Linked DNA regions of Solidesulfovibrio fructosivorans JJ]. Each later gene encodes a partner of the first gene's protein in a complex. Links are inferred from orthologs where the notes say so. Each region holds a gene or a part of one and is shown on either strand. Other genes may lie near its edges. The genes, in order: tsaD, tsaB and tsaE.

What was found.
Region 2: the proteins of tsaD (region 1) and tsaB are in contact, whole or in part, in a solved structure (PDB 4WQ4), measured with the Escherichia coli proteins. The link is inferred for Solidesulfovibrio fructosivorans JJ] from one-to-one orthologs.
Region 3: the proteins of tsaD (region 1) and tsaE are in contact, whole or in part, in a crystal structure (PDB 6N9A), measured with the Thermotoga maritima proteins. The link is inferred for Solidesulfovibrio fructosivorans JJ] from one-to-one orthologs. Residues at the interface, in WP_004082750.1 of Thermotoga maritima: Cys10, Asp11, Arg49, His50, Leu82, Gly84, Gly135, Gly136, Glu154, Thr155, Leu156, Asp157, Asp158, Ser159, Glu162, Asp165, Lys166, Arg169, Leu170, Tyr175, Lys213, Thr214, Leu217, Tyr218, Gln221, Arg222, Asn324; in WP_004082108.1 of Thermotoga maritima: Leu37, Gly38, Lys46, Lys57, Val59, Lys60, Ser61, Thr63, Phe64, Thr65, Leu66, Met67, Val69, Pro71, Tyr82, Arg83, Leu84, Asp86, Asp88, Phe89, Asp93, Ile128, Asp130, Glu131, Arg134.

Annotation. Positions count from the first base shown.
Region 1 is NZ_AECZ01000001.1:280,928-283,961, forward strand. Bases 101-2,982 are described here. They hold tsaD (tRNA (adenosine(37)-N6)-threonylcarbamoyltransferase complex transferase subunit TsaD), read right to left. Parts: upstream 2,160-2,982; coding sequence 1,041-2,159; downstream 101-1,040. Other genes in these bases: trxB (thioredoxin-disulfide reductase), read right to left, coding at 101-598; trxA (thioredoxin), read right to left, coding at 602-922; fbp (class 1 fructose-bisphosphatase), read right to left, coding at 2,166-2,982. Outside these bases: more of trxB, read right to left, coding at 1-100; more of fbp, read right to left, coding at 2,983-3,034.
Region 2 is NZ_AECZ01000002.1:275,344-278,488, reverse strand. The notes cover bases 127-3,119. They hold tsaB (tRNA (adenosine(37)-N6)-threonylcarbamoyltransferase complex dimerization subunit type 1 TsaB), read left to right. Parts: upstream 127-1,231; coding sequence 1,232-2,008; downstream 2,009-3,119. Other genes in these bases: DESFRDRAFT_RS02735 (flagellin N-terminal helical domain-containing protein), read left to right, coding at 2,555-3,119; rseP (RIP metalloprotease RseP), read left to right, coding at 160-1,239. Also shown: dxr (1-deoxy-D-xylulose-5-phosphate reductoisomerase), read left to right, coding at 1-22; more of DESFRDRAFT_RS02735, read left to right, coding at 3,120-3,145. UniProt on the Escherichia coli protein: Required for the formation of a threonylcarbamoyl group on adenosine at position 37 (t(6)A37) in tRNAs that read codons beginning with adenine.
Region 3 is NZ_AECZ01000011.1:21,722-24,824, forward strand. What follows is about bases 1-2,951. They hold tsaE (tRNA (adenosine(37)-N6)-threonylcarbamoyltransferase complex ATPase subunit type 1 TsaE), read left to right. Parts: upstream 1-1,201; coding sequence 1,202-1,702; downstream 1,703-2,951. Other genes in these bases: DESFRDRAFT_RS09445 (bifunctional ADP-dependent NAD(P)H-hydrate dehydratase/NAD(P)H-hydrate epimerase), read left to right, coding at 1-732; DESFRDRAFT_RS09450 (CBS domain-containing protein), read left to right, coding at 735-1,193; DESFRDRAFT_RS09460 (aspartate kinase), read left to right, coding at 1,755-2,951. Outside these bases: more of DESFRDRAFT_RS09460, read left to right, coding at 2,952-2,990. UniProt on the Escherichia coli protein: Required for the formation of a threonylcarbamoyl group on adenosine at position 37 (t(6)A37) in tRNAs that read codons beginning with adenine.

The DNA.
Region 1 (3,034 bases):
TCGAGCGCAGGATTTCGATGACCGGGCTCACCGAGCAGCGATCCTGGTAGCATTTCTGCCCCCGGAAATCGTCGCGACGGTGGATGAGGTAGAGCTTTTTGACCAGCCGGGACAGATAGAGGGATTCCTCAAGGGCCGAGTTGCCGCCGCCGATGACGGCCACGGTCTGTCCCCGGAAGAAGTTCCCGTCGCAAAGGGCGCAGTAGGATACGCCCTTGCCCGCGAATTCCTTTTCCCCGGGGATGCCCACCCGCTTGTAGCGGGCGCCGGTGCAAAGGACCACGGCCGTGGCCTCGATGGTCTCGTCGCCGACCGTGATGCGGTGGACGCCGTCGACGGTTTCGATGGCCCGGACCTCGTCCCCGACGCGGTCCACGGCGTAATGGCCGAGGTGGGCGGCCATGAGATCGGCCAGCTTCCAGCCCTCGATGCCGTCCGGAAATCCGGGATAGTTCTCGATCAGATGCGTCATGAGCATCTGACCGCCCGGGGACAGCTTCTCCACCATGGCCACGGACACATCGGAGCGGGCCAGATACAGGGCGGCCGTAATCCCGGCCGGGCCGCCCCCGATCACCACGGCGTCATAACGTTTCATGAACTACAAAGCCTTTTGGGTGAGCATTTCCTTGATGCTGCTTTTGGACACGGCGCCGGTGATCTGCTCGACCACCTCGCCGCCCTTGAAAAGGATCAGGGTGGGGATGGCGCGGATGCCGTACTTGCTGGGAGTGCTCGGGTTTTCGTCCACGTTCATCTTGGCCACTTTGACCTGGCCGGTGTACTCGTTGGCCAGCTCGTCGATGACGGGACCCATGGCCCGGCAAGGCCCGCACCACGGAGCCCAGAAATCCACCAGGACCGGCAGATCGCACTGCAGGGCTTCGGCCTCGAAATTCGCGTCGCTGAGTTGAATGGCCATGGTTGCATACTCCTTTTGTGGCTTGGCCGGCCGCCAGGCGGCCGGGTTATCTCCGAATTGGAATGCGGCGGAGCGTGGTCCGCCGCCTGACCGTTACGCAGTCTGCAACTTTGCAAACCTATTGCGGCTCGGGCCGCCTGTCAACAGATGGCCGCCCGAGGGAAGGCCCGGTTCGGTAATCCCAGGGCACCTTCCGCCCCCGCGGCACGGCATCGAGGTCGAGGCCGTGGGTCAGGCCGGCCCGCCCGAGCAGGCAGCCCGTGGCCGCGATCATGGTGGCGTTGTCGGCGCACAGTTTGGGTTGCGGCAAAAAAAGAGGCAGGCCGCGCCTGGCCGTCAGGTCCGTGAGCATCTCCCGGATGCGGCTGTTGGCGGCCACGCCGCCGGCGGCCAAAAGCGCGCGCACAGGCCCTGTGTCACGGGCGTCGAGCGCCCGCTCCATCTTGACGCGAAGGGTGTCCGCGATGGCGAAATTGAGCGCGGCGCAGACCTTGCGCATGGCCATGGGCCAGTCGAGCGGGTCGATAGGCCCGCCCGGGGACGGCATGACGTCCAGGCGCAACTCGGAATGGGCGGCAACGTACGTGGCCACGGCGGTTTTAAGGCCGCTGAAGCTGAAATCGAGGTTCCGGTTGTCGAGAAATGGTCTTGGGAAAAGGCCGCGCTCGGCTTCGATATCCCGGCCGAGCGCGTCGATGTAGACGCCGCCGGGATACGGCAGGTTCAGCGACTTGGCCGCCTTGTCGAAGGCCTCGCCGGCGGCGTCGTCGAGGGTGCGACCGAGCACCGCGATGTCGAGGGCCGATCGCAACAGCATGATCTGCGTGTGTCCACCGGAAACCAGCAGTCCCAGGGCCGGATACGGCACATCCCGGCCGATGGCCGCGGCCATGAGGTGGGCGTGGAGGTGGTCCACGCCGATAAGAGGCTTGCCGGCCCCCAGGGCGAGGGCCTTGGCCGTGGCCAGACCGATGAGCAGGCTGCCGAGAAGCCCCGGCCCCCGGGCCACGGCCAAGGCGTCGACATCGGCGAGGCCAAGACCCGTTTCGGTGAAAAGGGCGCGCAAAAGCGGCCCCATGCGGCGCAGATGCTCCCGCGAGGCCAGCTCCGGCACCACGCCGCCGAAAAGCGCGTGGACATCAATCTGGGAAGCGAGCTTTTCCGCCACGGGACGGCCGTCGTCGCACAGGGCCACGGCCGTCTCGTCGCAGGAGGTCTCGATGCCGAGACAAAGCATGGCGTCTTAGGACTGGCGCGCCTTGGCGTAGATTTCCACCACCTTGGCCACGTCGTTTTTGCTGCCGATAAAAAGCGGCACCCGCTGGTGCAGTTCCTCGGGTTCGATGGACAGGATGTCGCGCGCGCCGTCGCTGCCCATGCCGCCGGCCTGCTCGCACACGAAGGACAGCGGCGAGGCCTCGCACAAAAGCCGCAGCTTGCCCTTGGGCTTTTTGGGATCGCGGTGGTCGGCCGGATAGAGGAAAACGCCGCCGTAAAGCAGATTGCGGTGGAAGTCGGCCACAAGCGACCCGATGTAGCGTCCGGCGTAGGGCTGGCCGCGCAGGTTGTCCGAACCCTTGAAGTACCGGACGATCTCCTTGGTCGGTTCGTCCCAGAAATTCCAGTAGGCTTCGTTGACCGAATAGACCCGTCCGGTTTCGGGAATCTTGATGTCGGGATGGGAGAGCAGGAATTCGCCCACGCTCGGGTCCAGGGTGAAGCCGTTGACGCCCCGCCCGGTGGTGTACACCATCATGGTGGAGGTGCCGTAGAGGAAGTAACCGGCGGCCACCTGTTCGGAACCGCGCTGGAGCAGGTCGCACAGCTTGTCGCCGCCGCATTCGCCCTTGGTGCGGTAGATGGAAAAGATGGTGCCCACGTTGACGTTGGCGTCGATGTTGGACGAGCCGTCAAGCGGGTCGAAAATGAGGAAGTAATCGCCTTTGGGGAACTGGTCCGGGATGCGGACCAGGTCGGCGTTTTCCTCGGAGGCGATGGCGCAAAGCACCCCGGATCGCTCCATGCGGTGGATGAGCACCTTGTTGGCGTATTCGTCGAGCTTTTGGACCTGCTCGCCCTGGACGTTGATCTCGCCCGTAAATCCCAAAACGT
Region 2 (3,145 bases), on another replicon or contig:
GGAGACGGCAAAGCGCGCCTGACGGCATTGCCTCGCCGCCAAGGCCGCTTATTATAATGCATCGGCCGCGCGCCCGACCGGAGTGTTCCGGCGACGGGCCGGCCGCGCAAAACCCGCCCCCGACGCCTGATACGACCGCCGGGGAGCACCCGAGTCAGCATGATTCAAAGCATCGTCGCCGTGGCCCTGGTTCTGGGGGGCCTCATCTTCTTCCATGAACTGGGGCACTTCCTGGCCGCCCGGACCTTTGGCATGGGCGTGGCCACCTTTTCCCTGGGCTTTGGCCCCAAACTGCTGGGATTTACCCGGGGCAAGACCCGTTACCAGCTTTCCGCCATTCCGCTCGGCGGCTACGTGCAGCTCGTGGGACAGGACCCGGACGATCCCATACCGGACGGTTTCGCCCCGCACGAGGAATTCAAGCTGCGCCCGGCCTGGCAGCGCATGATCGTGGTGGCGGCCGGGCCGCTGTTCAACTTCTTCCTGGCCTGGCTGCTTTTCTGGTGCCTGCTCGTGGCCGAGGGCCGTTTCGAGATGCTGCCCGTGGTCGGCCAGGTCCAGGCCGACAGCCCGGCGGAACAGGCGGGAATCACCGCCGGCGACACCATCACGGCCATAAACGGCGCTCCCGTGGCCAACTGGGACGAGATGGCCCGTTCCATCCGGGGCGGCGGCGGCAAGCCCGTCGCCCTCACCGTGCGCCGCGACGGCAAGGACCTGACCTTCACCCTGACCCCGGTCATGCGCACCATCAAAAACCTCTTCGGCGAGAAGGAAAGCGCGCCGCTGGTCGGCATCGTGGCCTCGGGCAAGACCCGGGCCGTGCCCATGGGCGCGGGCTCGGCCGCCGGCGAGGCCGTCAGGCAGACCTGGGACGTGGTGGCGGTGACCTACACGGGCCTGCTCAAGCTCATCGAGCGGGTGGTGCCCCTGGACAGCCTCGGCGGCCCCATCATGATCGCCCAGATGGTCAGCAAGCAGGCGGCGGAGGGCATCGGCAACGTGGTGGCCCTGGCCGCGCTTATAAGCGTCAACCTCGGCGTGCTGAACCTGCTGCCCATCCCGGTCCTGGACGGCGGCCACCTGCTTTTCTACACCCTGGAAATCATCATGCGCAAACCGGTGAGCCCCCGCATGCGGGCGCTGACCACAAGGCTCGGGCTGGCCTTTCTCATCGCGCTGATGCTTCTGGCCACGGTCAACGACATCCGCCGGCAGTTAAGCGTGCTCAATGGCTGACGCGCGCCCCTTGCCGGCCGCAGGGCCGCTGCTCGTCATAAACGGCGTCTCGCCGCGCCTGACCGTGCTGCTTGGACGGCCCGGACGGGAGACGCTGGTCCGTGAAAACGCCGCCACCGGCCACGCGGCGGCGGTCCTGGCCCCCATGGTCGCCGACATTTTGACGGCGGCGGGACTGGCCCCGGCGGACCTCGCCGGCATCGCCTGCGTGCGCGGCCCGGGCAGCTTCACCGGCATCCGGGTGGCCCTGGCCACGGCGCTCGGCCTGTCCCTGGCCACGGGCGCGCCCATGGCCGGCCTCGAATATCTGCCGCTCCTGGCCGCCTCGGCCGCCCGCCATGCCACCGGCGCGGTCATCGCCGTCACCCATGCCCGAAACGGACAGGTCTACCTCCAGCCCTTCCTGGCCGACGGCGACCTGGTGCCCATGGGGCCGCCCGAGGCGCTCTTCCTCGACGCCGCCGCCGCCCGGGTCGCCGAAGGAGCCGCCGTCGGGCCGCTGACCCTGGTCGGTGACGGCGCGACCCGCCACCGGGCCGCCCTGCTTCGCGCCGCGCCCCTGGCCGCCATCCCCGGGGACGGCGACCAGCCCGACCCCGACACCGTGCTGAAGCTGGCCCGGCAAGCGGCCTACGGCCCCGGCCAGGTCGAGCCCCTCTACCTGCGCCCGTCCGACGCCGAGGAAAACCTGGCCACCCTGGCCGCCGGCCGGGGGCTGTCCCCGGAAACGGCCCGGACCATGCTCAAGGACGCGGTCACACGGGAATGAGTTTTTCCGAAGACGGAGCGGGACGCGAAAGGGAAACCCCTTTCAACGGGTTCTCCCGCCGCGCGCGCCCCCTTCCTGAAGTTTCACCCGCCGCCACCCGCTTCAAAAAAACACCCGCGCCCCGGCCCCGTCGACGCCGCCGCCGCCCGGGGCAACGGCCCGTTGGGCTTTTCGCGTAGCCCTTCCGACGCGCGAAGGGTCGCGTCAATTCCGCGACGCCCGCCTTTTCTCCGAACAACCGCAGCAAATCGAAGCTGTTAGCCGCCGATACCGCCACGTGAAGCAAAACCGGCGGCGTCGGGAAGCCGACGGTTGCGGCCGCAAGGCCATCATGGGCCTCTTCCTGTTTCCCGCGAATCGTCGCTCCAGACCGTCTTGAATTTTTTCTCACGGCCCGACGGGGGACGCTAAAGAATCGATTTGGCGGCGTCGATAAGAACGGTGAAAAAGGCACGCAACCGGTTGTCGTCGGTCGAGGGCCCGCGGCCGCAACCGGGAAAGCACGAAGGGCAAGGACGCCCGCATCCATTCAAGGAGGAAACAACCATGTCGCTGAGCATCAATTACAACGGAATGGCCGCCAATGCGGCCCGTAACCTCTCGAATTCCTATTCTGCCCTGGCCACTTCGACCCAGCGCCTGTCCTCGGGCCTGCGCATCAACTCATCCGCCGACGACGCCGCCGGCCTGGCCATTCGCGAGCTCATGCGCGCCGATGTCGCCGCCATCAACCAGGGCGTGAGAAACGCCAACGACGCCATCTCCATGATCCAGACCGCCGACGGCGCGCTCCAGGTCGTGGACGAAAAGCTCATCCGCATGAAGGAACTGGCCGAACAGGCCGCCACCGGCACCTACACCTCGGACCAGCGCCTCATCATCGACTCCGAATACCAGGCCATGGCTTCGGAAATCACCCGAATCGCCAACGCCACGGACTTCAACGGCATCTATCTTTTGAACGGCAACCTGTCCGCCAGCACCCACACCGGCTCCGGCCTCAACTCTTCGGGCAAGCTCAAGGTGCACTTCGGCTCCGGCAACCAGAGCGCCGAGGACTATTACTACGTCCAGATCGGCACCTCCACCGCTTCGGCCCTGGGCGTGGGCCTTGGCGCGGCATCGGGCGCCAGCGGG
Region 3 (3,103 bases), on another replicon or contig:
CTTTTGGCCGGGCTTGGGGCGCTTCGGGCCGGGGCGGGGCTCGTCAGCGTGGCCTGTCCGGGCGCGGTGGAAATCGCGCTCAAGGCCGGCCATCCCGACGTCATGACCCTGCCCGTGGGCGCGGGCGACCATTTCGGCCCCGACGACGCGAGGGCGGTGCGCGACTTCGTGTCCACGGCCGGCGCGGTGGCCTTGGGGCCGGGCCTTGGCCGTCATCCGGACACCGGGGCGTTCCTGCGCGCCCTTTTGCCGCTGCCCTCCCGGCTGGTCCTCGACGCCGACGGCCTCTTTTTCCTGGCAACTGATCCGGAGCTGAAGGAAAAAATCGGGTCTGAGGTTGTCATCACGCCCCATCCCGGCGAGGCGGCGAGGCTTCTCGGCACGGATATCCCGGCTGTGGAGGCCGACCGGCTGGAGTCCGCCCGAGCCCTGGCCGCGACCTACGGCTGCGTGGCCGTGCTCAAGGGGCCGGCGACGGTGGTGGCCGCGCCGGACGGGTCGGCGGCTGTAAGCCCGGTCGTCGCGCCCAATCTGGCCGTTGGCGGCTCGGGCGACGTGCTCTCCGGACTTGCCGCGGCGCTTGCCTGCTCCCCGCTTTCCCCCTTGCTTGCCGCCTGCATTGCGGTGTATTGGCATGGACTTGCCGGCGCGCGCCTTGCCGCCTTGTACCCCAGACGGGGCAATCTGGCCTCGGAAATCGCCGATATGCTGCCCCGGGCCCTCACGGAGTGATCATGCTTAAAGCCAAGGACATGATGACCAGCGATGTCGTCACCATCACCGAAGACACGGAAATAAGCGCTGCGGCCAAACTTCTCCTCGAGAAGGGATTTAACGGCATGCCGGTCCTTAATGCCGCCGGCAAGCTGACCGGCATTCTCTGTCAGGCCGACCTTGTCGCCCAGCAGAAGAAACTGTCGCTGCCCTCGGTCTTTTCGCTCCTCGACGGCTTCATTCCGCTCGGGTCCATGAAGGACCTCGACCGGGAAGTGGAGAAAATGTCGGCGCTGACCGCCGTCCACGCCATGTCGCGCAATCCCGCCACCGTTTCGCCGGAGACCGGCATCGACGAGGTCGCGTCGCTTATGACCGACAAGGGCTACCACACCATTCCGGTAACGGACGCCCAGGGAAAGGTGGTCGGCATTATCGGCATGAGCGACGTTCTCGGCACGCTGGTGGACAAGAAATAGTTCCGGCGATGGACGCTGGATCGCAGCCGCTGACCCTGTCCCTGCCCGATACGGAAGCGACGCTGGCGCTCGGCCGGAAACTGGCCGTTTTGGCTTCCGATCCAGCGACACGGGCGGCTTTGCTCTTGCGCGGCGGACTCGGTTCGGGCAAAACCACGCTCGTCCGGGGAATGGTGACCGCCCTGCCGGGCGGCGACGCGGCGGAAGTGGCCAGTCCGAGCTTCAACATCGTCAACGTCTATCCCACGACCCCCGAGACCTTCCACGTGGATTTGTACCGGATCGCCGGCGGCGACCCCTGCGTGGACGAACATCTGGAGACGGCCGCGGACCAGGATGCCCTGGTGGTCGTGGAGTGGGCCGAATACCTCGCCCGGGCGGCCCAGCCCGCCGACCGCCTGGAAATCGACTGGCTCCCGGCCGAATCGGGACGGCGCTGCCGGATCACCGCCGCCGGAGAGCGCGGCCGGGCGGCTTTGGCGGCCCTGGCCCGATCCCTCGCCACGTAACGGCGCGACGCCGTGCCGGAAGCCGCACGCTCCGGCACCTTTGGAGGCAACAATGCGGATTATCGTGCAGAAATACGGCGGAACGTCGGTCAAGGGGCTGGAGCGCATGCGTCTGGTCCTGGCCCGGGTGCAAAAGGCCCACGCCCTTGGCTACAAGCTGGTGGTGGCCCTTTCGGCCATGTCCGGCGAGACCAACCGGCTTTTGGCCCAGGCCCGGGAATTTTCCGCCGATCCCGACCCGGCTGAACTCGACGTGCTGGTCACCACCGGCGAGCAGGCCTCGGTCGCTCTTTTCACCATGTTGGCCAAGGATGCCGGGCTGCGCGCCCGCTCGCTCCTGGGCCACCAGATTCCCATCACCACCAATTCGAATTTCACCCGGGCCCGGATCATGGAAATCGACGCCCCCCGCCTGCACGCCATGCTCGAAGGCTACGACGTGCTGGTGGTGGCGGGTTTCCAGGGCGTGGACTGCCACGGCCGCGTCACCACGCTCGGCCGGGGCGGCTCGGACACCACGGGCGTGGCCCTGGCCGCGGCGCTCGAGGCCGAGGTCTGCGAGATCTACACCGACGTCAACGGCGTCTACACCACCGATCCCAACCTGTGCTCGGCGGCCCGCAAGCTCGAACGCATCTCCTATGACGAGATGCTGGAATTTTCGAGCCAGGGGGCCAAGGTTCTGCAGATCCGCTCGGTGGAGCTGGCCAAGAAATTCAATGTCCCGGTCCGGGTGCGCTCGACCTTCACCGACGATCCCGGCACGCTGGTCACTTCGGAGGATACGGAAATGGAAGACGTCCTGGTTTCGGGCATCGCCTACGACAAGGACCAGTGCCGCATCACGGTGCGCAACGTCAAAGACACCCCCGGGGTCGCGGCCGCCATCTTCGCCCCCATCGCCGAGGCCGGCATCCTGGTCGACATGATCATCCAGAACACCGGGCGCGACGGTCACACGGACATGACCTTCACCGTCTCCCGGGCCAACCTCGACAAGACGCTGGCCATCCTCGACCATATGCGTCCCGAGATCGGCGCCGACGACATCCAGCACGACATCCACGTGTGCAAGGTGTCGGTCATCGGCGTCGGCATGCGCAGCCATTCCGGGGTCGCCTCCACGATGTTCACCCTGCTCAAAAAGGAAAACATCAACATTCTCATGATCGCCACCTCGGAAATCAAGATCACCTGTCTGATCGAGGAAAAATACCTCGAGCTGGCCGTGCGCACCCTGCACGACGCCTTCGGGCTGGGCGAAGGCCCGGCCGTGGCCTGCGTCTAGTCGACGCGGCCCGCTCATAACGCCTCGCGGCCGTTTTCCCATGGCAACGGCCGCGAGGGCAATCTTCCGCCGGAAGCAGCCGCATGGCCCTTGTGCCTTGGCCCCGGCGGCAA